Regions from separate parts of the Planococcus sp. SSTMD024 genome, predicted to be linked through region 1. Evidence: riboswitches for the same ligand, from Rfam matches in the RefSeq annotation. Region 1 holds a riboswitch; each other region holds the start of a gene.

Evidence for each region. A riboswitch is a leader RNA that binds a small molecule or an ion and turns the genes downstream of it on or off. The one in region 1 is predicted to bind thiamine pyrophosphate.
Region 2: another riboswitch for thiamine pyrophosphate. It lies ahead of tenA (thiaminase II); the one in region 1 lies ahead of thiT (energy-coupled thiamine transporter ThiT).
Region 3: another riboswitch for thiamine pyrophosphate. It lies ahead of AB9R92_RS11920 (lipoate--protein ligase family protein); the one in region 1 lies ahead of thiT (energy-coupled thiamine transporter ThiT).
Region 4: another riboswitch for thiamine pyrophosphate. It lies ahead of AB9R92_RS04160 (ABC transporter substrate-binding protein); the one in region 1 lies ahead of thiT (energy-coupled thiamine transporter ThiT).

The regions. Positions count from the first base shown of each region.
Region 1 covers NZ_JBGGNS010000005.1:45,037-51,135, forward strand. The annotation lists gene AB9R92_RS00900 (M20 family metallopeptidase) at 1-785, opposite strand, end outside; TPP riboswitch at 925-1,024, shown strand; gene thiT (energy-coupled thiamine transporter ThiT) at 1,125-1,700, shown strand; gene map (type I methionyl aminopeptidase) at 1,860-2,612, shown strand; gene AB9R92_RS00915 (tryptophan-rich sensory protein) at 2,658-3,398, opposite strand; gene AB9R92_RS00920 (M3 family oligoendopeptidase) at 3,585-5,384, shown strand; gene AB9R92_RS00925 (GNAT family N-acetyltransferase) at 5,386-5,934, shown strand; gene AB9R92_RS00930 (DinB family protein) at 6,014-6,099, shown strand, end outside.
Region 2 covers NZ_JBGGNS010000022.1:840,904-847,002, forward strand. The annotation lists gene AB9R92_RS12875 (AI-2E family transporter) at 1-1,041, shown strand, start outside; TPP riboswitch at 1,415-1,516, shown strand; gene tenA (thiaminase II) at 1,606-2,295, shown strand; gene thiM (hydroxyethylthiazole kinase) at 2,288-3,049, shown strand; gene thiD (bifunctional hydroxymethylpyrimidine kinase/phosphomethylpyrimidine kinase) at 3,039-3,917, shown strand; gene thiE (thiamine phosphate synthase) at 3,862-4,509, shown strand; gene thiW (energy coupling factor transporter S component ThiW) at 4,506-4,994, shown strand; gene AB9R92_RS12905 (TetR/AcrR family transcriptional regulator) at 5,467-6,021, shown strand.
Region 3 covers NZ_JBGGNS010000022.1:614,845-620,943, forward strand. The annotation lists gene hmpA (NO-inducible flavohemoprotein) at 1-978, opposite strand, end outside; gene AB9R92_RS11900 (RrF2 family transcriptional regulator) at 1,195-1,629, shown strand; gene AB9R92_RS11905 (pyridoxamine 5'-phosphate oxidase family protein) at 2,193-2,615, opposite strand; gene AB9R92_RS11910 (hypothetical protein) at 2,683-2,913, opposite strand; gene AB9R92_RS11915 (STAS domain-containing protein) at 3,048-4,067, shown strand; TPP riboswitch at 4,217-4,323, shown strand; gene AB9R92_RS11920 (lipoate--protein ligase family protein) at 4,435-5,250, shown strand; gene lipA (lipoyl synthase) at 5,247-6,099, shown strand, end outside.
Region 4 covers NZ_JBGGNS010000019.1:64,627-70,725, forward strand. The annotation lists gene AB9R92_RS04150 (ABC transporter permease) at 1-374, opposite strand, end outside; gene AB9R92_RS04155 (thiamine-binding protein) at 374-667, opposite strand; gene AB9R92_RS04160 (ABC transporter substrate-binding protein) at 667-1,674, opposite strand; TPP riboswitch at 1,803-1,912, opposite strand; gene AB9R92_RS04165 (putative quinol monooxygenase) at 2,010-2,306, opposite strand; gene AB9R92_RS04170 (MarR family winged helix-turn-helix transcriptional regulator) at 2,337-2,765, opposite strand; gene AB9R92_RS04175 (nitroreductase family protein) at 2,872-3,516, opposite strand; gene AB9R92_RS04180 (GNAT family N-acetyltransferase) at 3,673-4,209, opposite strand; gene AB9R92_RS04185 (hypothetical protein) at 4,302-4,562, opposite strand; gene AB9R92_RS04190 (hypothetical protein) at 5,119-5,565, opposite strand; gene AB9R92_RS04195 (hypothetical protein) at 5,803-6,099, shown strand, end outside.

The DNA of each region.
Region 1 (6,099 bases):
TCGACGTCGAGTTTCTCCGCCAGTTGTTTCATCTGGCGGACGATCTCGTCTTTGTCCTGTCCGGGCATGAAGCGGATATCGTAGGACATTGTGCAGATTTCCGGCACGACATTATAACGGTCGCCTGCGTTGATGATCGGCAGGTTGACAGAAGGCTCCTCGTAGTATTCGGTCGATTCTTTGCGGAACGGCAAATCGTTCATGCCGGCATGGAATTTCATCGCCGATTCGATGGCGTTGATGCCTTCCCATGGGCGCGAGCCGTGTGCCGGTTTGCCTTTGAACGTCAAATCCATTCGTAAGATGCCTTTCGATTGCAAGCCGATCTTCAAATGGGTCGGCTCGCCGCAAATAACGAAATCGCCGTAATGGCCCTGGTCGACGAGCCATTTCGATGTATTGCGCCCGCCGATTTCTTCGTCGGTGACAATATGCAAATGCACTTCGCGCGGCAATTCAGAGGCGTCGAGTTCAACAAATGCCTGCATCATCGCAGCGACTCCCGCTTTCATGTCGGCCGAACCGCGGCCATACAGTTTGTCGCCTTCTTCGATAGGGGAAAATTGTTCTTTATGGCCCGGCACGACGTCGACATGGCCGTTCCAGATGATCTTTTCAGCGCCTTGGCCTTTGGCTGCTGTCAGCATAAGGTAGCCGTCATTATCATGGACTTCCACTTCTTCGCCTTTCGCTTTGAGCCAGGCAGAGCAGAACAGCAGCGCTTCGTTCGCCCCTTCTTTCGTATCGCTTTCGATTTTTATTAAATCCTTCAATAAATCAATCATTGATCCGGCAGTTTTCAAACTGCCTCCACCACCTTCCACAAAGTTTGCTAGTTTCTAACTACCCTAATCCGTTTGGTTGAAACAGCCTTGCATGCGAAGTGCGCGTTGTGTACAATACACATAATAGCGGAATAATTGTATACACCACAAGGGGAGCTTTGGCTGAGAGTGAACGATTAAGTTCTTACCCTTCGAACCTGCAAGTTAATGCTTGCGCAGGGATGTGGATGGAAAACCGGCCCAAGCGGCGCCAGGATCTATCCTGGCGCCGTTTTCTTTATAGTTCTGTGTAAAAACGGCCCTTCTGGTGATGTGCAAATCCAAAAGGAGGCAGTTTGAATGAGAAATAAACGTGTATTGTTAATGGTCGAAATTGCGATTTTTGCAGCTCTCGGCTTTGTATTGGATTTTATCGCCTTTCGCATGCCGCAAGGGGGATCGGTCAGCTTGGTCATGATACCGATTGTGTTGATGGCATTCCGGAGGGGCGTCGCAGCCGGTGTCGTCACGGGGCTGTTGGTGGGCTTGCTGCAGATCGTCACGGGGTTCATCTCGGTTGCGCCGCTATCGTTCGGCTTTGTCGTCATGCAAGTCATCTTGGATTATTTGCTGGCGTATGGCGTTGTCGGGTTCGCGGCGATTGTGCGCGACCGTTACCTGGAGGCCGTACAGGCGAGAAAGACCGGGAAAATCATTGCCATGGTCGCACTTGGCGTCTTGATCGGTTCGTTTCTCCGTTATGTGATTCACGTTATTACGGGCATCCTGTTCTTCGGCATGTTTGCGGAAGGTAACGTCTTCATCTATTCGGCGGTCTATAACGCCACCTATATGATTCCCGTTGCAATCGTTGCGGCAATTGTCTGCTCGTTGCTGTTCATTACAGCGCCGCGGCTGACACAGCCGGATGCATGATCAAAACCGCCTATAGCTAGGCGGTTTTTTAAGTGGATAAAGAAAATAATGAGTGCTTTTTATTGGTTATTTATGGGAATTCTCAAAAGGTATGAGAGGCGAGAGCGGCTTATTCTATGTTATAATGCTCAAATAGAATAGTTTGAAAGAAGGGTCAGTATGATAGCGACTAATGAAAAAGATATTGAAGGTTTGAAAAAAGCCGGACAGATGGTGGCGGAAATCCGCGAAACGATGAAAGCGGCCGTGAAGCCCGGCATCACGACGAAAGAACTCGATGAACTTGGGGGCCGCCTATTCAAGGAATGGGGCGGGGTCTCTGCTCCGAAATCGGAATATGATTTCCCAGGCTATACGTGCATTAGTGTCAACGAAGAAGTAGCGCACGGGATTCCAGGTAAGCGCGTTATCAATGACGGCGATATCGTCAATATTGACGTGTCCGGATCATTTGGGGAGTATTTCGCGGACACCGGCATTTCATTCGTGGTCGGAGAAGGGCACGAAGCGAAAGAAAAGCTTTGCCAAGCGGCGGAATCCGCATTCGAACGCGCCATGATGAAAGTGAAAGCCGGCGCCAAACTGAACCAGATCGGCAAAGCAGTCGAACGCGAAGCGAAAGACCAAGGTTTGTTCGTCATCAAGAACTTGACCGGGCATGGCGTTGGGAAATCGCTTCATGAAGCACCGCAATATATCCTTAATTATTACGATGCATGGGAAACGACGATCTTGAAAGAAGGCATGGTGCTCGCAGTCGAGCCGTTTATTTCCCAAAAGGCCGAGCATATCATCGAATCAGGCGATGGCTGGACCTTTATCACGCCGGACCAATCGCTCGTCGCACAGATCGAACATACCGTACTTGTCACAAAAGGCGAACCGATTTTGCTGACGAAACTCGAAAAATAAAATCATCGAATACAAAAAAACAACCATCAGTCGATGGTTGTTTTTTTATAGCGTCATACCCGTTTTTGCCGGCTTTTTCTTGATCAACAGAATGCCGGTCAGTAAAACGCCGCTCAGGAATAGAGCTGCCGTACTGACCAGCATCTCGTCCATGCCGTGGCGGACGGCGATCGCGACGAATGCCCAGATGAACACCAAAGTCAGTGGAATGTCTGAATGGTGGAAGCGTATGTGAAGCGCCAATGCGGTCGCAACCGTCAGCATGATGACCGTCCACAATTGATCGCTCAGCCCCCAGCCGCTCCAACTGTAGAAAGTCAAAACATAGCTAATATTGGCGATGGTCGCGACACTGATCCAGCCAAGGTTGACGGAGATCGGCAAACGTTCCGTAAAGCCCCGTTCGTCGTTTCCATATTCCAAGTACAAAGCGATCAGTGACAATAGATAGGCAATCATTGAAACAATCGACCAAATAAAGAACTCATAATGCCAGCAAAGCAGCCAAGCGATATTGAAAACAGCGCTCAAGATGAAATACATTGAGACTTTTGCTGAAGGGTGCACTCCTTTTTTCAAGCGCAGCCAAAAGCCGATAATCCAGATAGCCAATAAAATATATATAACGGACCAGATGGAAAATGCATAACCGGCCGGCGTAAAGAGAACCGGCACACGGTCGGAGATTTCACCGGTAGTCTGACCGTTGATCGGCAGTATATTCGCCAAGGCATTCATGGTGACGACGGCGATAAATGCCAAGGTCATCAGCAGTACGCGAATCATATGAAATCCCTCCTCAAATATCAGTATAAACTCGCCAGCCCGCACGACCAACAAGAAAGTGCAGGAAGTTTTTGAAAAATGGCGATATCGTGAAAAGTGGCAGGCAGTCGCCGTTCCCGTTCCGTGAAGGGAGATGTTATACTTATTAATGTATTTTGAAAATTCGTGACTGCAGGGGGAAAAAAGATGACAAATACATATCCGGAAGTATGGGAGCTCGACAGTTTATTTTCAGGGGGGAGCGATTCAGCTGAATTGAGAACGCATCTGGGCGCGACAGGTGATAAGCTGGCCGATTTCGAACAAGCCGCTGCGACGTTCGATGTGCCGAAGCGAGCAGCCGATGCGCAGCAGGTGGCGGCGTTTTTGGAACAGACGAGTGATGTATCGGTGGATATCCGCCAAGCAGGGGCGTTTATCGGCTGCTTGATGGCACAAAACACCGAAGACAAAAAAGCGGCATTGCTGCAAAGTGAACATGCATTGATGCGCTCCAGGTTCCAAAGCGCTTTCTTGAAATTCAAGCAGGCGCTCATGGAGACGGACCCCAACGTCTGGGCAGAGCTGCTTTCGACTGAAGACTTGAAGGAATTCGCATTTGTCTTGGACGAATGGCGCAAAGAAGCGAAACGCCTGCTGTCAGAGCAAGAGGAAGGGCTCATCACATCGCTCGGCATCGATGGCTATCACGCGTGGAGCGAATTATACGATTTGCTGATTGCTTCTGTATCGGTCCAAGTGAATGTGGACGGGGAAGAGAAGACGCTGTCTGTGGGTCAGGCGAATAATTTAAGCTCCCACCAAAATGGCAAAGTGCGCAAGGAAGCGTATGACAAGCTGGAAGCGGCCTGGGGCGAAAAAGAAGAGCTGTTTGCGAAGACCTTGAACTCTCTCGCAGGATTCCGGCTGCAGATGTATAACAAGCGCGGCGTCGACAATGTGCTTGAAGAGCCGTTGCAGATGAACCGCATGAAACAGGAAACTTTGGACGTCATGTGGCAGGCCATCAGCGAACATAAAACACCGTTTGCGGATTACTTGGTGCGAAAGGCGCAATTGCTCGGCAAAGACCAGCTCGCCTGGTACGATGTCGACGCGCCGGTCGTGGAAAACTCCCAGTCGTTCGATTACGGGCAAGGGTCGGAGTTCATCATCCGCCATTTCGGGAAATTCGGCCCGGAACTGGAGAAATTCTCCCGCCATGCACTGGAAAATGGCTGGGTGGAAGCGGAAGACCGCGCGCACAAGATGCCGGGCGGCTTTTGCACTTCGCTCCCGAAAAGCGGCGAATCGCGCATCTTCATGACCTATAGCGGATCGATGTCCAATGTCGCGACATTGGCCCATGAATTGGGGCATGCTTTCCATACGCATGCGCTGCGCCCGATGCATGATTTGAACCGCAGCTATGCGATGAACGTCGCTGAGACGGCATCGACGTTCGCGGAAATGATCGTCGCGGACGCAGCGGTCAAGAACGCTGTGACCAAAGAAGAGAAAATCTCTTTGCTAGAAGACAAGATCCAGCGCAGCGTGGCATTTTTCATGAACATCCATGCCCGTTTCCTATTCGAGACGAGATTCTACGAAGAGCGCAAGAACGGCGTGGTTCCGGCAAGCCGCTTGAATGAATTGATGGAACAGGCCCAAGAGGAAGCGTTTGCCGGTAGTTTATCCGAAGGGCATCCGCATTTCTGGGCCTCCAAATTGCATTTCTATATCACCGATGTGCCGTTCTACAATTTCCCGTACACATTCGGCTACTTGTTCTCGCTCAGCGTTTACGCGAAAGCGCTAGAAGAAGGAGAAGGGTTTGAAGAGAAATATATGGCCTTGCTCCGTGATACAGCGGTTATGAGTACAGAACAATTGGCGATGAAGCATCTCGGGGAGGACATCACCGAAAAAGGATTCTGGGAAAAAGGCATTGCCTTGTGTACAAAAGATGTTGAAGAATTCATCAAATTGACTGCAGAAGAGGGATAAGATGAATCTGCTTTTTGAAGGGAAAACGTGTTATCTGCGCACACTCACCGTAGAAGATGCTGAAGACATGGTGCGGATCCTCGTGAAGAACCGTGATTATTGGGCGATTTATGAGCCGAGGCATCGCGATAGTTATTTCACGGTTGCCGTACAGCGAGAGAAAATCCGCGAATCGATCTACCAGGCGCGGGAAAATCGGGAATACAGTTTCGGGATTTTCTCACATGACACCAATCAACTGATTGGCCATATTTCCATTTACAGCATCAAACGCTTGCCGTTTCTCAGCGCTTTGGTCGGCTACTCCATGGACGAAGAGTATATCAGGCGCGGCATTGCCAGCGAAGCGGTCCGCTTGGTCACGGCGTTTGGATTTGAACAATTGCGGCTCCACCGCGTGGAAGCGTATGTCGCCCCGGATAATGCCGGCTCTCTGCGCGTGCTCGAAAAAGCGGGGTTTGAAAAAGAAGGTTTGCTCAAGCAATTCCTGTTCATCAACGGCGAATGGAAAGACCATTATTATTACGCATTGCTCGAACAGGATTTTTGAAAGGGCAAGGCCGCCTATCTGAGATGGTGGAAGGATATGCGGAGATGGTTTGAAAATTGAGGAAGGGAGAGGGTGCCAGATGAATCCCGAGAAATTATTTGCCTATCACCAGTGGGCCAGCCAAAAGGTGCTGCAGTTAGTGGAAGACGCAGGTGAAGAATATTA
Region 2 (6,099 bases), on a different contig from region 1:
GTGATTTTCGCCATCATCAATCTGGCCGCCCGGGTGCCGTTTGTTTTCTACCCGATCGGTGTGGCATTTTCCACCTTGATGCCGATCATCATCATCGGGGGCATCTTGTTTTATATCTTCAGGCCTCTCGTCAAGCTATTATCAAGAAAGATGCCGCGGGTCGTCGCGATCCTGATGATTTTCGCGGCGTTCATCGGTCTGCTCATCGGCTTTTCGCTATGGGTCGGCCCGCTCATTTTCCGCCAAATCCAGTCACTAGTGGAGAACTTTCCAGCTATCGTCCGGGGAGTCCAGAATCAGGCAAATGCCGCCTTGTCGAGTCAATGGTGGAGTTACATCCAAGAACAGGATTTTTTGCCTGATTTAAACCCTGCTGTCATCGCCGACAACTTCCGGGAAATGCTGACGGGCCTAGGTTCAAACATCCTCAGTTTCACGGGCGTGCTGATCAGTGCATTGACTTCCCTTATCGTCGTTCCTTTTGTGCTGTTCTTTTTACTGAAGGACGGCGAAAAATTGCCGGTTAGCTTCCTGAAGCTTTTGCCGCAAGATTCGAGGGAAGAAGGGGCCAAAATCCTTCACGACATGGATGAAAACCTCAGTGCTTATATCCAGGGCCAGGCGATTGTCAGTTTGTTTGTTGGGGTGTTTTGTTATATCGCCTATCTAATACTCGGGGTAGACTATGCCATCATTTTGGCGCTCGTTGCGACATTCACGAACGTCATCCCTTTTTTAGGCCCTGTCCTCGGAGCGATTCCGGCGATCATCGTGGCCTTCTTCCAGGACCCGATTCTCGCGTTGTGGGTATTGATCGCCATCGTAATCATCCAGCAGATTGAAAGCAATTTCATTTCACCGAATGTCATGGGTAAAAAATTATCGGTCCATCCCGTAACCATCATTTTCCTCCTATACATCGGAGGCAACCTGGCAGGGCTCGTCGGAATGATCCTGGTGATTCCGACGTACGCTTTAGGCAAAGCCGTCGTTCAAAACCTCTACCGCCTGCTCCGTTTGCGTTATCCGTCGATGCGGTGAAAGGGTAGAAAAAAATGCAGCGGGAAACAAGCCGACCGAAATCTTACTCCCACCCACCACTGCAGCTAAGCGGGCGAATCCATGCGAATGAAGCAACAAAGTCACTCACTTCTTCCCTCGAAATTGCAAGGGAATGCGGAAGCTGATGCGTCGCAAATGAATCGGTTCAACTGCCTTTCGCCAATTCAGTGGCCCATTGCAAAAACTCAACCCCAAGGGAGGCTTCGGCTAGCCGCCAATAATATGATTAACCCGACACCGACCAGACGATCAATCTCCCGCAATCTTGATTCCAACCAAACCCTTAATTTCGAAAAGTTTTGAATTCGCAGGCCAGCTATGGTATTCTATTGCCGACAATAAAAAAATATCGCTATTCCACTAGGGGAGCCATGTTGGCTGAGACGGACAAGAGTCCGGACCCTTTGAACCTGATCTGGATCATACCAGCGTAGGGAAGTGGGCGAATTGTGAGCCTTTTTCCAATTTCTACAGCTGACCTTTATCGCCGCTTCCTCACCTGGGAAGCGGTGTTTTATTTTGCCCAAAAAAGGAGAGAGCGACATGACATTTTGTAAAGAAGTCCGGTTGGAATGTGCAGATTTATGGGACGCCAGTTTTGAACACCCGTTCGTCAAAGGCATCGCGAAAGGCGATTTGCCGCTCGACGTTTTCAAATTCTATGTTATGCAAGACGCGTATTACCTGACGCATTTTGCAAAAGTACAGGCGATCGGTGCGGCCAAAGCCAAAGACCTTAAGACCACACAGTCATTTGCGCATCACGCGGAACAGACCTGCGCCGCGGAACTCGCGCTTCATGAATCGTTTATGGAATTGCTCGGGGTGACCGAGGAAGATTGGAGACTATTCGAACCCTCGCCGCACGCTTATGCATATGTCTCGCATATGTACCGTTCGGCAGAAGGCGATCTGGCCGACGTGCTCGCAGCCTTGCTTCCGTGTTACTGGCTTTACTACGAAATCGGCGAACGCTTGAAGACCGCAACGCCCGAGGAACCGATTTTCCAGAAATGGATCGGCACATACGGCTCCGAATGGTTCGGGGAACTGGTGAATGAACAAATCGAACGGATGGACCGATTGGCAGAAGGATTGCCGGAAGAGCGGCGTAAGGAATTGAAAACGCGCTTCAGAAGAAGCAGTTATTATGAATGGCAGTTCTGGCAGCAGGCGTGGACAATGGAAACTTGGGAGCTGCCGGCTCAAAAGGAGAGTGTTCGCCATGATTAGGGAATTGCGCGCAAAAAAACCATTGATTCATTGCATCACCAATCACGTCGTCTCGAACTTTCAGGCAAACGGCCTACTCGCACTCGGCGTCTCGCCGGTCATGGGCGACGAACAGCAGGAAGTGGCCGAACTCACGGGACACGCCGATGCCCTATCGCTCAATATCGGAACGATTACGGAACGCTCATTTGAAAGCATGCTCATCGCAGGACGCGCGGCGATGGAAAAAGGCATCCCGGTCGTGCTCGATCCGGTCGGTGCCGGCGCGACGAGCTACCGGTTGCAGGCAGTGAAGCGATTGCTTGCGGAACTCGACATCACACTGCTCCGCTGCAATGCCGGTGAACTCGCGGCCATTGCGGGAGCGGACTGGCAAGCGCGCGGCGTCGATGCCGGGGAAGGCCAAGTGGATTTGGAAACAATCGCCAAACAAGTGGCCGATGAACATCAAACGCTGGTCGCGGTGACGGGGAGCCGTGATTTGGTGACGGACGGTGAACGCACCGAGCACATTACAGGCGGAGACCCGATGATGGCGTCGGTCACTGGAATGGGTTGTTTGCTCAGTGCGGTGCTTGCCGCATTCTTGACCGACGAAGAATCTGCCCCGCTTGATGCGCTTGCGTATGGCTTGCAGATGTATGCGAATGCAGGAAGCCGCGCGTCGAAAGTCGCCTTGAACCCGGGAACATTCCAAATGGCCTTTTTGGACGAACTATCGAAACGACAGGAGGCGGCACTTTATGGACGCTAAAGCGCAAGTACTGACAATCGCGGGATCCGATTCGGGCGGAGGAGCGGGCATACAAGCAGATTTGAAAACCTTCCAGGAACTCGGCGCATTCGGCTGCTCGGCGGTAACGGCGGTGACCGCCCAAAACACATTGGGCGTTCACGGCATTTACCCGATGGACCGAAAAGCGGTCAAAGAACAGCTCGATGCCATCGGGACGGACTTCGACATCCGCGCGCTCAAGACCGGCATGCTGTTTGACGCCGGCATCATCGAAGAAACGGCACAAGGCATCCAGCGCCACGGCTGGGAAAACCTCGTCATCGATCCCGTCATGATCGCCAAAGGCGGCGCTTCTTTATTGCAGCAGGAAGCGGTCGAAGCAATCAAAACGATGCTTGTGCCGCTCGCTGCCATCATCACGCCGAATATCCCGGAAGCAGAAGTGTTAAGCGGCATGGACATCACAGACGATGCCTCACGCAGACAGGCAGCGGAAGCGATTTTATCGATCGGTGCTAAAGCCGTCATCATCAAAGGTGGCCACAGCAGTGACCCTGACGTTGCGGAAGACTTTTATTTGGATCGTCAAGGCACGGTGATCTTGCTGCGCTCAGAACGTCTCCAGACCCAACAGACGCACGGGACGGGCTGCACTTTTTCAGCGGCGCTGACAGCCGAACTCGGCAAAGGCAAATCGGTAGAAGAAGCCTTATTCACCGCAAAAGAATTCATCCAGGCAGCTCTAGCGTATCCGCTTCACATCGGCCATGGCCACGGCCCGACGCACCATGCAGCCTATAAGGAATCATCAGTAAAGGAGGTTGTTCATCTTGTTCGGGAATCCAGCGATTTATTTTCTAATGGGTACGACAAACGCCGGTACTAAAGAGCCGCTCGCGCTGCTTGAAGAAGCGCTTCAAGGGGGCATCACCCATTTCCAGCTGCGCGAAAAAGGGCGCGGGGCGTTGACGGATGACGCGCTCGTGGAGTTCGCCGCCAAGTGCAAGAGCTTATGCCGTGAATACGCTGTGCCGATGTTCGTCAATGACGATGTCGACTTGGCTTGCGCAATCGAAGCGGACGGCATCCATATCGGGCAGGACGATATGGATTGCGGGGCAGTGAGGAAGCGGATCGGCGCATCGATGGCGCTCGGTGTTTCGGTGCATTCGGTCAAGGAAGCGAACGAAGCGCTGACATGCGGCGCCACCTATCTCGGGATGGGGCCGGTGTTCGGAACGCGCACGAAAAGCGATGCAAAACCGCCTGCGGGTGTCGCAGAAATTGTTCGAGTGAAAGCTCAATACCCGAATGTGCCGGTCATCGGCATCGGCGGCATCGAACCGGGCAACGCCGAAATGGTCTGGCGGGCAGGCGTGTCGGGCATCGCCGTCATTTCTTCCATCGCACAGGCCCAGGATGTGGCAGGGCAAATCGAACGCTTCAAACAATCGATTCCGGGGAGGCGTGTCGGATGAACACGAGAAAACTCGTCCTTATGGCGATGTTCGTCGCACTTGCCGTCGCCGGCTCCGCGTTCGTCTGGTTCCCGGCAGGCATTGCGCGTGCATATCCGGTGCAGCATGCGATCAATGTTATCGCGGCGGTCGTCTTCGGGCCAGGGCCTGCGGTGGTCATTGCCTTATTGACCGGCGCCGTTCGCGTCTTGACGGGGACCGGCTCGCTGCTCGCGTTTCCGGGAGGCATGGTCGGCGCGTTGCTTGCCGGTGTCTTTTACCGCTACAGCGGACGTCTCGGGTTTGCGGCAGCTGGTGAGATTCTTGGCACCGGCATCATCGCCTCGCTCGTCGCGGTGCCTTATGCACGCGTTCTGATGGGAACCGAAGTCGGCGCTTTGTTCTTCATGCCGCCATTTCTCGTATCGAGCATCAGCGGGGCAGTGCTTGGCGTCATATTGATGTACCGTTTGGAGAAAACGAAAAGCAGTAAATTATTGGCGTAAAAGAAAGAGTTAGAAAACCGCATTTTCCGAAGCTTATCGCTCGCTTTCCGTGGGCTCGCGCCCAAGCCTCCTCAGTCGCTTTGAAACCCTTGTGCTCCCACATCTGCGTAGCAGATGCGTCGCAAATGAATGTTCTCAGCTAAGCTTCGCCCATTCATTCCTTGCGGGGTCTCGGTCGTCTCGCTGATCCACTGGAAAGATAAGGTCGACCTATGGGAGACATTATCTTTGCGAAAGTAATGCGCAGCATTATTGAGCAGAAGGGTTTACGAGCGAACGCTTCTCCAAATACTTAGATAGATCATTGATTTTTGAATGTCGAGAAGATGATCCCATTCTAATTCATGAACTTATTCAACACTCTAATAAGGATTGGCTTACAAAGCCGATCCTTATTTATGTCTATAAATCCTTCTACTTGAACTAAGAAAACGATTATAGTATTATTAGTTTTCATAAAGGGGGTTCGGCTGTGAAAAATCGGATTATACAGGCGTTTATCGAAGAAACGAGAAATAACGGCATCAAATTTACGATGGATGATTTGGCAAAACGGCTGGGCATCAGCAAGCGCACCTTGTACGAGAACTTTTCATCCAAACTGGAAATCCTGGAAACGATCATCGACCAGGCCTTTTCGGAATATGAACAGCGAGCGCACGCCATCCGTGAAGACGATACCCTCGGCTTGCAGGAAAAAATCCATCAACTGATCGTCCTCATCCCGAACCACAATGACTTTTTCGATTTGCGCGTTTTGGAGCAGTTGAAACGCTATTATCCGGAACAATGGCAGCGCGTCGACCGGGAAATGAATCAATGGGACGACTTGAAGCAATTGCTTGAAGAAGGCATGGAAACCGGCCTGATCAAACAACAGAACATCGACTTGTTGATGAAAATGATTTTGAACGTCGTCAATATTACCTTGGACCAACAGTTCTTCTCGGAACAAAGCATTTCCATCAAGGAAGCCGTTGAAACGATGAGTGAATTATTATTGGACGGCTTCGTCAAAAAAGAATAGGAAAAATACTGGCTAACTAAGGCCAGTATTTCTTCGGACTGAAAAAACTAAAAAAACAAATATAGTTTTCAGTGTTTT
Region 3 (6,099 bases), on a different contig from region 1:
GTATTTGGCATTGTCCATCGTCGCGACGTATTTTTGGACGTCTTTGTCGAAAGCATGCAAAGTTTCGTTGCGTGCTGCATGAAGGAATGAAACTGGGCGTTCCGGTGTTTGTGTCGCCACCGTTTCGAACATGCTCATCATCGGGGTGATGCCCACACCGCCGCTGACGAAAGCAACAGGCGTATCGCGTTTCGTATCGAGCACGAATTCGCCGGCAGGTGCACTCACTTCGATGCGGTCGCCTTCATCCATGTTTTCGTGCAAATAGACGGATACCAGGCCGTTCGGGTCATTATCGGCTTCGCGTTTGACGGAAATGCGGAATTCATCCGGACGCGACGCTTGGGATAAGCTGTATTGGCGATTGAAAAGGAACTCTTCTCCAGGGATGGCCAGGCGGACCGTAATGTATTGGCCAGCTTCGTAGCTTGGCACATTCTTGCCATCAGCCGGTTTTAAATAGAAGGAAGTGATGTTTTCACTTTCTGTGACTTTACGTGCGATGGTGAAGTCTTTGAAGAAGCTCCAGCCGTTCTCCTGGGTTTCCGCTTTTTCGTACATGCCGTTTTCGATGCTGATGAAAACATCGGCGATGACGCCGTATGCTTCTGCCCAAGCGTTGATGATGTCATCTGTCGCTGCATCGCCGAGCACTTCTTTGATTGCTTTCAAAAGGTATTCCCCGACAATCGGATAATGTTCTGCTTTGACACCGAGGCTCACGTGTTTATGGGCGATTTGTTCAACGGCGGGAAGAATTGCTTCCAAATTGTCGATGTGCACAGCAGCGGCATACACGGTATTGGCAAGCGCAGTTTGTTGGCGGCCTTGTTTTTGGTTGGCTTGGTTAAAAATATTTAAGAGTTCCGGATGCGCTTCGAACATATTGCTGTAAAAAACGGTTGTGATGGTTTTTCCGTGTTCAGCTAATACGGGGGCAGTGGATTTGACGATGGTTTTTGTTTGTTCGGATAACATAGTCAATCTCTCCTTTTGTTTTCTATAATCCCACTATAAACCGAAAGAAATTTAAAAGATATATTTAAAATACATCTTTAAAATTTAGACACAATTCATTTCACAGAAAAGTCACACATGGAATATGAACCTGAAAAAGCCTGAATACTGCAGATGCGTTTCCTTTCCAGAAATTATGGCGGCGCGTATAATGAATGTGCAGGGAAGGTGAAACCAATGAGGTTGACGATGTATACGGATTATTCATTGCGCGTACTCATCTATTTGGGAACGAAAGAAGACGGCAAGCTGACAACCATACAGGAAATTTCCGATGCTTATCATATATCCAAAAACCATTTGATGAAAGTGACGTTCGAACTCGGCAAAGCGGGATTCATCGAAACGGTCAGGGGCAGGGGAGGCGGCATTCGTTTGGCGGACCGCCCTGAGAACATAAATGTAGGAACAGTCGTCCGCCAAATGGAAGAAGACTTCCACTTGGTGGAGTGTTTCAGTTCAGAGACCAACACTTGCCCGATCTCCCCGATCTGCGGGCTTCGGGGCGTTCTCGGAAAAGCGCTGCATGCTTATTTATCGGTTTTAGATGAATACAATCTGCAAGATCTTCTATTTAATAAAGAAGGATTGCGCGATTTATTGCGCACGTAAAAAAGCCTCCGTTGCCGGAGGCTTTTTTCAGGCTGTCGAGAAAGGTAAGAACCCGTATTTTCCGAAGCTTATCGCTCGCTTTCCGTGGGGCGGGAATCGAGCCTCCTCAGCCGCTATCGCGACCTGCGGGGTCTCTCAAACCCGCTAGTCCCACAGGAGTCGAGCAAACGCTTCTCCAAATACTAAACTAGATTTTTGATTTTTAACTGTCAAAACGCAGTCACTTTTTTAAAAGTTTAGTAGATTTTAGACTTATTCAACACTCTGTAAAAAGCCTCCGTTGCCGGAGGCTTTTTTCAGGCTGTTGAGAAACTCAGGAAACCGTATTTTCCGAAGCTTATCGCTCGCTTTCCGTGGGGCGGGAATCGAGCCTCCTCGTCACTGCGTTCCTGCGGGGTCTCTCAAACCCGCTAGTCCCACAGGAGTCGAGCGAATGCTTCTCCAAATACTCAGATAGAACATTGATTTTTGAATGTAGAAAAGGTGATTCTCTTTTTCATTCATAGCGGATTATGGACTTCTTCAACACTCTGTAAAAAGCCTCCGTTGCCGGAGGCTTTTTTTTATAGTTCGATTGTTTGGGGATCTTTGCCTTTGCGGTTCATCAAACGGACACGCGTTGGCGTAATGGCCAGGATGATCAAGTTCGGGTCTTCCGGACCGTCAAACCAGCCGGTCAAGTGTTCATTCCATACTTTGTCGATCATCTCGCGGTCATCCCGCAATGACATTTGCCCTTCGATTTCAAGGAAGCTATCACCGACGCCTTCTCCCTCGTAGCCGAGCAGGATATGGGCGTTCGGGTTCTTCTCCAGCTCATCCACTTTCTGCGTCTGCTTGCTTGTCGCCGTATACAAAGTAAACTCGTCGTTGAAGAAGGTCATGTAACGGGAATGCGGCTTATTGTCTTTGATCGTCGCCAAAGTCCCGATCATGCTGTCTTCCAAGATTTTCAATGCTTGCTGTTTCAGTTCTTGTTGTGCCATTCAACTCTCTCCTTTGCAGTAATATCGTCTATCAGGAAAACTGCGGGCGTGTTGCCCGCAGAAGAGGTCATTCGGGATGTTTTTCCTCGCTGGCTGAATCGTCTTTTGTACCGCGGGGATTCTTTTCGTCTTTCATGTCCTGCTTCAAGTCTTCCAAAGGAATCGAATCTACGTTCATTTCTTCTTCGTGCATTTCTGTCATGGTTTCTTTATCTGTCTTCACTTGCTCAGGATTGTCCATTGGAGCTCCGTCGCTTGTTTTTCGTTTTTTTTCATTGAAACGGTCTTTTTCTGCCATCGTTAGCACCTCTCCTTTAGCGTTCTTCTCTATCTATTCCTTAATCAGCGTGCTTTAAAACATTTGAACTTGCTGGAGATACTGGGCTGGCGTATGATTAATCAATAGGACTAAATAGGGAGGATGGCTGTACAATGACGCAACAAACGAGTGTAAACGTGGGCGGCTTGGATTTTGAATGGGACCTTTCGCAAGGGCGCTTCCTGTTCGAAGGGCAAAATTCTGTGCTGTTTTGGACGTCCACAGCGATGAAAATGTTTTTCGATTCCATCGAGGAAATTTCGGGGGAAGAAGCGGCAGCTGTCGTGTTGGAGTCGACTGGGTTTCGCCAAGGCCAGGTAGTCGGAGATTATTTCCATGGAATGGGCGGGATTTCGGTGATGAAAGCATCCGACCTCATTACCAATACATACGCATCAGCTGGCTGGGGAGTGGCGTCAATCCGCGATTTGGATGTGGAAGCCGGCACCTTGGAAGTGACGCTGAAAAATAGTTGGGAATATCAGATCAATCTGGCACAGGGGAAACAGACCGGCGGCAGTTTTCTGCCGGCCCATTATGCGGGAATCTTCAGCTCGCTATTGAACCGCAGCATTTGGTATGAAGTGATCCACTCGCAGATTGAAGGTCATGATGAATGCTTGATTCGCTATTTCCCATCGGACGAAACGATCGAAAAGAACATTCATACGCTGGCACGCCGCAAGGAATCGGAGAAAATCCGTGAACTCGAACAGTTGGTGGATGAAAAAACGGCGGATCTTCATGATATGATCCGGGACATTTCTTCTCCGCTTATTCCAGTGCTGGAAGATATTGTGGTCGTTCCACTTCTCGGACGCTACGATGAAGCGCGTGCCGAAGAATTATTGATCAAAACGCTTGAAAATTTGCCGAAATACAAAGCGCATTACTTGCTGCTTGATTTAACGGGGTTGAACGAAAGCTTCAACCAGCATGCGGCGATGCTGATCGAAAAGTTGGGCTCTGCAGCCGGTTTGATCGGTACGAAAACAGTGCTGGCGGGGATTTCGCCGTCCACCAGCATGACAATTACCGAAGCGGGCGTAGACCTCTCGGGCTATGAATGCTTCCGGACGCTTCAACATAGCATTCACTTTGCTTTGGCGCAGAATGGCAAGACCATTATTTAATAGCGAAGCTTTCCCGAAACCGCAGAAGCGCATAGGGAAAGCTTTTTTTGGATATTTTTGAATAAATTGGATAAAAAGATAAAGAAAATACTATTTAGTATATTGTGATTTCTTGAAATGGATGTTAAGCTCTAGAAGAACTATACATAGCTGACCACTGGGGGAGCCGGAATTGACTGGCTGAGATGAGCGAATGCTTGGACTCCTTGAACCTGATCTGGACCATGCCAGCGTAGGGAAGTGGTACGTATGCTTCCTTTGTCTGCATACACCGCTTTCCCATGGGAAAGCGGTGTTTTTTTATGGAATTTGGAAGTCGCGCAGAAGCTGAGAGGAGTTGAGTTTTTTGGAGGAAACATGGGGGTACATGGAGTCGGGATTTTGCACGCCGGCTTATAATATGGCAATGGACGAAGCGTTGATGAATTGGCAGCGCGAGACGGGCATGAGGCCTATCCTGAGGTTTTACGGCTGGGTGCCGGCTGGGATTTCCGTGGGATTTTTTCAGAAATTGAATGGCAGCATCGATCTCGAAAAAGCCGCGCAAATGGGCATTCCCTTGGTTAGAAGGCAAACCGGCGGCAAAGCCGTACTTCATGAACAGGAATTGACTTATAGTGTGGTGATTCCAGAGCACCATCCGTTTATGCCGAAATCAGTGAAAGAAGCATATTTGGTCATTTCCCGCGGCCTGCTTGAAGGCTACCGCAATTTGGGGATTCAAGCACAGCTGGCCGCTGAAGCCAAGCGGCCGAAAGAATCTTCGGCGGTATGTTTTGAAGAACCGTCTTGGCATGAATTGACTGTTGAGGGTAGAAAAGCGGCAGGAAGCGCGCAGACACGGAAACAAGGCATCATTTTACAGCACGGTTCAATTCCGTTGGAGCTTAATGAGGACCGCTTGTTTGAACTGTTCGTCTACCCGAGTGAAGCGGTAAAGGAAAGAGCGCGTCAAGCTTTCCGCACACGCGCCGTAGCGATCAACGAGCTCATGCAACAACCGGCAAGCTTCGATGAAGCGCAAAAGGCATTCAAAGAGGGATTTGAAACAGGGCTCGGCATTCGTTTGGAAAAATTCGAGCCACCAGCCGAGCTGCTGGAAGAGGTGCGCATGCTCGAAGCCAAATATGCAAGCGAAGAATGGAACCACAGACGAGAAGAGAAAGGGGAACTTATGCGATGACTAAAACAAAGCAGCGTGAACGTAAACCCGAATGGTTGAAAGTGAAACTGAACACGAACGAAACGTATAATGACTTGAAGAAATTGATGCGCGAGAAAAAATTGAACACGGTATGCGAAGAAGCGAAGTGTCCGAATATCCATGAATGCTGGAGCGAACGCCGCACTGCGACTTTCATGATCCTGGGGGATACGTGCACAAGAGCGTGCCGGTTCTGTGCCGTCAAAACCGGATTGCCGAACGAATTGGATTGGGGCGAGCCGGAGCGTGTAGCGGAGTCGACGGAAATCATGAACTTGAAGCATGTCGTCGTCACAGCAGTCGCCCGGGACGATCTGAAAGACGGCGGGGCTGCAGTCTTTGCGGAAACCGTCCGTGCGATTCACCGGAAAATGCCGGAAACCACCGTCGAAATCTTGCCGTCTGATATGAAAGGCGATTACGAAAGCTTACACATGTTGATGAGCAGCGAGCCCGATATTTTCAACCATAATATCGAAACGGTGCGCCGCCTGACCAAACGTGTCCGTGCGAGAGCGACATACGACCGTTCGCTGGAATTGCTGCTGCGGGTCAAGGAAATCGCGCCTCATGTGCCGACCAAGTCGAGCATCATGGTCGGGCTCGGGGAAACGAAAGAAGAGATTATCGAAGCGATGGATGACCTGTTGGCACACAAAGTCGACATCATGACGATCGGCCAGTATCTACAGCCGACGTTGAAGCATCTGGACGTTGTCCGTTATTACCATCCGGATGAATTCAAGGAATTGAAGGAAATCGCATTGGCGAAAGGTTTCAAGCATTGCGAGGCCGGCCCGATGGTACGTTCTTCCTACCACGCGGATG
Region 4 (6,099 bases), on a different contig from region 1:
ATGATGATAATGAGTTTTGGCAGCCAGCCAAAGCCGAACCAAATGACCAACAGCGGCGCCAACACGATGATCGGAATGTTTTGCGATAATATCAGCAAAGGGTAAAAAGTCTCCCGCAGTTTCGGCACGAGATGAAGGAGCATCGCGACGCCGAGCCCGATCGCCGATCCGATGAAAAAGCCGAGAACCGATAAACGGATCGTCGCAATCAGATGCCCGCTGTAGTTTGGCCAACTATTTACCGCTTCCAGCCCGATTTGATAAGGGGTCGGCAATAGCCAGTCCGGCACTTCAAACAGCGGCACCAGCATTTGCCAGATAATCAATAAAAGGATGAGGACCAGAACCGGTCTCCATCCTTTTCGCACAAACATCACGGCCGGTATTTCTCCGTCAATTTATCCATCGACGCGCCGCTCGGCTGATACAGCACTTTGATTTGGGAGATAACGTTCGAACTGCCGCCTTCGATCATCGCCTCGTTCATTTCTTCGACGATTGAAAACAACTGCTCCAGATCCCCTTCCATCGTCGTCTCCAGTGGATTGACTTGGTATGGGACACCTGACTTCTCGATGACGGCGATTGCTTTGTCCACATATGGAATGACGTCTTCTCCGTTTTTCGTTTTCGGGATGATTTGAATACTTAGTAATGCATTGGCCATTAGTTTTCCTCCTCCGGTAAAAATTCATTGGTATATGCCTGCTCGACGTCCAGTTCTTCATCCAGCAAGCCATTGTCGAACATCCAGTCAGCGTAATCCGCCCACACTTGCTCTTGTTGTTCGCCGAATTTCACGGCATCGTCCTGATATTTCGGCGATAGCCATTCCTGGCTCGCTTTCACCAGTTCCGGGTCCAAATCCGGTACCGACTCGATCAGGATGTCCGCTGCTTGTTCCGGCTCATTGATGGCGAATTCGTAGCCTTGCGATACCGCTTTGGTGAATGCCCGAACCGTTTCCGGATCTTCTGCGATCATGTTTTCATTGGTCATCAGGATCGGGGTGTAATAGTCCAGTTGGTCCGAGTAGTCCGTCAAATACTGCATGTTCAATTCATCGCCGCGCAGCTCGGCTTCAATGCCTGTCCAGCCATAGTAAATCCACGCAAAATCGATGTCGCGCTCGACGGCCGTGAAGAAATCGCTATTGCCGATATTGACGATGTCGACATTTTCCACATCGGCCCCGTCTTGCTCCATGATGGACCCAAGCACCGCTTTTTCGACCGGAGCTCCCCAGCCGCCGTAGGTTTTCCCTTCGTAATCGCCAGGCGACTCGATGGCTTTGGCTTTCGGTGATGCGAATCCGGAGGTGTTGTGCTGGATAATCGCCGCGATCGAGACGATCGGGATGCCCTGCACTCTCGCTTCCGTCAAGCTTTCCTGTGCCCCGATGCCGAATTCCGCCTGGTTGGAGGCGACCAATTGATTGGCACCTGCTTCTCCCGGCAAGATGATTTCGACATCGAGCCCTTGCTCTTCAAAATAGCCCTTTTTCTGTGCCACATACAAGCCGGTGTGGTTGGTGTTCGGCGTCCAATCCAAGACCATCGTCACTTCTTGTAATTCCTGTTGCTCATTCGCCACATCGCTCCCCGGATTTTCCGCTTCTTCTGTGCATGCCGCCATCAGCAATACCGGTGCGATGGCAATCGTCCATTTTTTCATCTTGTTTCCCCCTCTGAATTAACTCATAAAAAATGATTACAGGAGCTGAATCAGGGGACATATCCAATTGGGGATACCAAAAAGCGCCCAAGGTTATGGAAACCTTGGGCGCATATCATCGCAGAATAGACCGATTTGAATATGTTCCCTCCGCTGGTATTAGCCAGTTCAGGTTCCAAGGGTCAATATCTCACGGATATTCTCTCAATCGGCAACACCGATTCCCCCACATGTGTTTTATGAAATTAGCATTTGTCTTTCAATGTCTATCTTGTCACAGTTGACAGATTAGTTCAAGCATTGTCTGAAATCTCGTTTGTATAAACAAGATTTCCTTACAGTTGGACAGCTTCACCGCTATAGACTTTGAGTTCCATCGGCGCGCTCATGAACCCGGCCGCTTTTTTGGAGAATGCCGTGAAATGCTCACTCGAGTTATGGGCTTCGATCGCCTGTGCATCTTTCCATACTTCAACCATCATGAAATGGCCTTCCTGCTCGACCGATTTCACCAAATCGTATTGAATATTGCCTGGTTCTTTACGCGATGCTTCAATCAGAATTTTGCTTTCGTTTAAAAAGGCTTGCTCTTGGTCCGGTTTCACTTGCAAATGCGCGTGGATAATCAACATTTCATTTCGCCATCCTTTTATTTATATTTATTAATATTCAATGATATTGTCTTGCATGCGCTGGAGCATGTCGCTAAGCGCATCCACTTCCTCAGACGTGAAATCGTGGAGCAATTGTTTGACGAAGCCCGTATTTTCATTCCGGTATTCGACAATGCGCTCGCGGCCTTCCTCGGTCAGGCTGACAAAGATTACGCGGTTATCCTCTGGATTTCTGCGCTTCGTAACCATGCCGCTCGCTTCCAGCTGCTTTAAATGGCGCGTAATCGCGGCGCCGTCGATATTGACTAACTTTTGAAGCGTCGACTGGTTGATTTCGTCCACTTTATACAGTTGGGACAATAATTCATAGCGCGACGCACTGATACCCGTGCAGCGCTCGAACTTCGGGCTGATTTGATTGGTCAGGCCCTTAAACTGGTGCAGCACTTGTTCCTGCTTTGAAAATGAACACGGCATTGAAAGACCTCCTAAATGATCGATGAAGTCAATTGATAGCTGTGCCCACTATTCATTGACCAGTCAAATATAATACATACATCCCGAATACTCAAGGTCGGCTGGCTTAGCTCCAGGTCGTGGTCGTCTCGACCGGCAAGCGGTACGACTGGAAGCCTTCGCTCGCGGCTTTGCCAATCGTGAGAAGCATGACTGGCACATAACGCTCTTTGTCCAGGCCGAACGTTTCAGCGATTTTTTCCTTGTCGTAGCCGCCGATCGGGTTGGTGTCGTAGCCGAATGCACGGGCAACGAGCATCAATTGCATGGATACAAGCCCTGAGTCCAATAGCACGATGTCTTTCATCTGCTCATTGGACATGCCTTCATACAAAGGTTTGAAGTAGCCGACTTGGAATTCTTTCACTTCTTCTGGCATATAACCGAGTTCTACGGCTTTTCCGTAAATCTCTTCTGCGTACTCGATGTTTTTGAGGTCGCCGAATACGGCGATGACAGCTGACGCACTCATTACTTTTTCCAAGTTGAAAGATGCCAGCGGCGCAAGCTTTTCTTTTCCTTCTGCGCTGTCGATAACAACAAAACGCCAAGGCTGCATATTGATGGAAGAAGGTGCTTTGGATGCCTGTTCCAGAATTTCGGTCATTTCCTCACGGCTGATTTTCACGGTTGGGTCGTATTGCTTGATGGAACGGCGCCCATTGACGATTTCATTGAAATCATTGGTTTTTTTGTTTTGTAATGTGTTCATCTTGATTGCTCCTTTTTCTATCCTAATGGTTTGGAGAGATATTAATTGACCCCTCATTAATTGATGCCTCACACAATATAAACCCGTTACAGGAAAAATGCAACCAGAAAGTTTCACAGCGGTTCGGAACAAAAAAAGAAAGGCTTCTGCAGCCTTTCATGCTTTTGCCTTTTGATAATCGCTTCGAATAATTGCCATGATGATTTCGTCTGAAAACGCCCCGTTGTAATGGAGCGCTTCCCGCAAGACCCCTTCTCTTTTGAAGCCGTTCTTTTCATAAGCGCGTATGCCCCGCTCATTATGGCTGAACACTTCCAATTGCAGGCGGTTGAGTTTCAACTCATCAAATACAAATTTCAGCACGAGCGCCATCGCTTCTGTTCCATATCCTTTGCCTGTCAATTGCATCGCATTCATGGTGATCCTGAACCCCGCACTCTGGTTGTCTAGATCAATATCCAACACTGACAGCTCACCGATCAATTGATCCATTGCGTTCAAGCAAATCGTGAAATCGTAGCGCGCTTCATCCTTCTGTATCTGTTCAATATGTTTTTGGATTTGCTCAAGCGAAAACCTGGCTTTTGTTCCGGTCATGTAGCGGATTTCTTCGTCTTTGGTATGATTCAAGAAAAGCGGTGCATCTTCTGCCACTACTGGCCTCAAGTATATCCGTTCAGTGATTAGTTTCATGGTTGCCCCCAATTTAATACACTTAATATCTCATACTTACTATAATAAGTTTTCACGGAAATTCAGAGCGTAATTGAACGATTTAACACTAATTACATTGGTTTCTTGTGCAATTTTATATACGGTACAGTAAAAGTAATCGAAGAAAGCAAAAGAAAATAAACGCCAAGGAACATAGGAATATATGTATAGGCATCAATCAAATTGCCCGATGTTCCCCAGGACGCAGCTCCATAAGGTCTTGATATTGCAATAGCAAAAGAGTCTCCGTTAAAAGCAACGATTAAGGAGATAAGTGCTGTACAGAAAAAGACGATCGATAGAGCAAATGATTTTAATAAACGAATAACCATAGTTGATTCTCCTTAAGTATTTTTATCAACCCACCTATAAAACCAAGACAAACGACATCATTGAAATCTCTAAGCCGATTTCAATACTGAAAGTAGAAGTAAACTATAGATATGCCATCAAAAAATGTAGGTATTTTCTTAAATTGAGCTCTATTCGTCAACAGCTGTATACATTATACTTTCCATGCTAATTTGATTTCCCTGATTTTATTTCATCAAATTCAGCCCATCCGATATACACTATGCCACTTATTAGTGAAACAATACTCAAGGTATGCAAAGAAGTGCCTGTGTAAGACAAAAGTATATCGAAGAACTCTGTATCCCACGATGTAGCGGCGCTTCCAAATATAGCAGCACTTATGTATTTTGCAGAAAACAACATTGCAGCAATAAAGATGAAAGTTGTTCCAGTTCCTCTCCGACTCAATCTAAATACCCCCTTATCTACTAAATTTTAGTATATATCCGTGTCCATTATATGTATATAAAAATTTTATTGATAACACGGATTCGATACATATTACAAAAACTATTAATCCAGGCGTCATCAAATTCACCACTCAAACCTACGAACATCAACAGGAAGTACTTTGTCTAGAAACGCTATTTGTTCTGCGTTTAACTCGTAACCGATCAATTCAACTCCATAATGTTCAGAAGAAAACACTGGCTCGCCTTGTCTTTCTAGAAATACAGAGAACCATTTCAGCCTGCCTCTTGCATCAAGAGAACGCGTAAGAATGAATTCTTTCGCTTTTTCATTTAATTGCCCACTTGCAATAAGCAACTGGCCATCATCATCACGTTCTGCATTCGGCAACTCATTTATAATATCTTCAAATTTTGCCGTTTCTCCTTTCCAACAATGGATTTCAAATGAATCTGCATACGCAAAGAAATGCTCGATCATCGGCATCCAAAACGAATAGTCTTCTGCGTAAGAAAATGTTTCAGGCGTATCCGCCATGCTTGTAAGTTCATAATGCATATTGTGTTTCATCTTCAGCCTCCTGGATTTAAGCCATTGGACTAGATTCTCTTTCTTCCCTGGAAATCCCTATCGTCTTATCAAATATAGTTTCAACTACGTCAGACTTCTGAATATTAAAAGGTTATTCATTATTTAGAGTCGAAGCAGTACAATAAAGAAAATCATCGCACGTTATTTATGGCATCTTGGATTTAACAAAACTTCTCCGTTTCACCAGACCATTTCATCTGACAGGAGGCTCAGGTCATGCTGTTGATACCGTTTTTGATCGGCATTGTATTTATCTTGATCCATTTCTTTGCGAGCGTCCTGGTGCCTCGAGATAAATTGAAGCAAGTGAAATGGTTTTCGTTTTCAGGCGGGCTCGCTGTTTCGTATATTTTCATCTACCTGCTCCCGACTTTGCATAAGCAGCAAGCGGCGATCCAAGAGCCATACCGGCAGCTGACGATGGAGTCGGAAATCTATTTCGTCGGCCTCCTCGGTGTCGTCTTGTTCGTCGGCATCCAAATTGTCATCCAGCAGAATTATATTTCCCACACT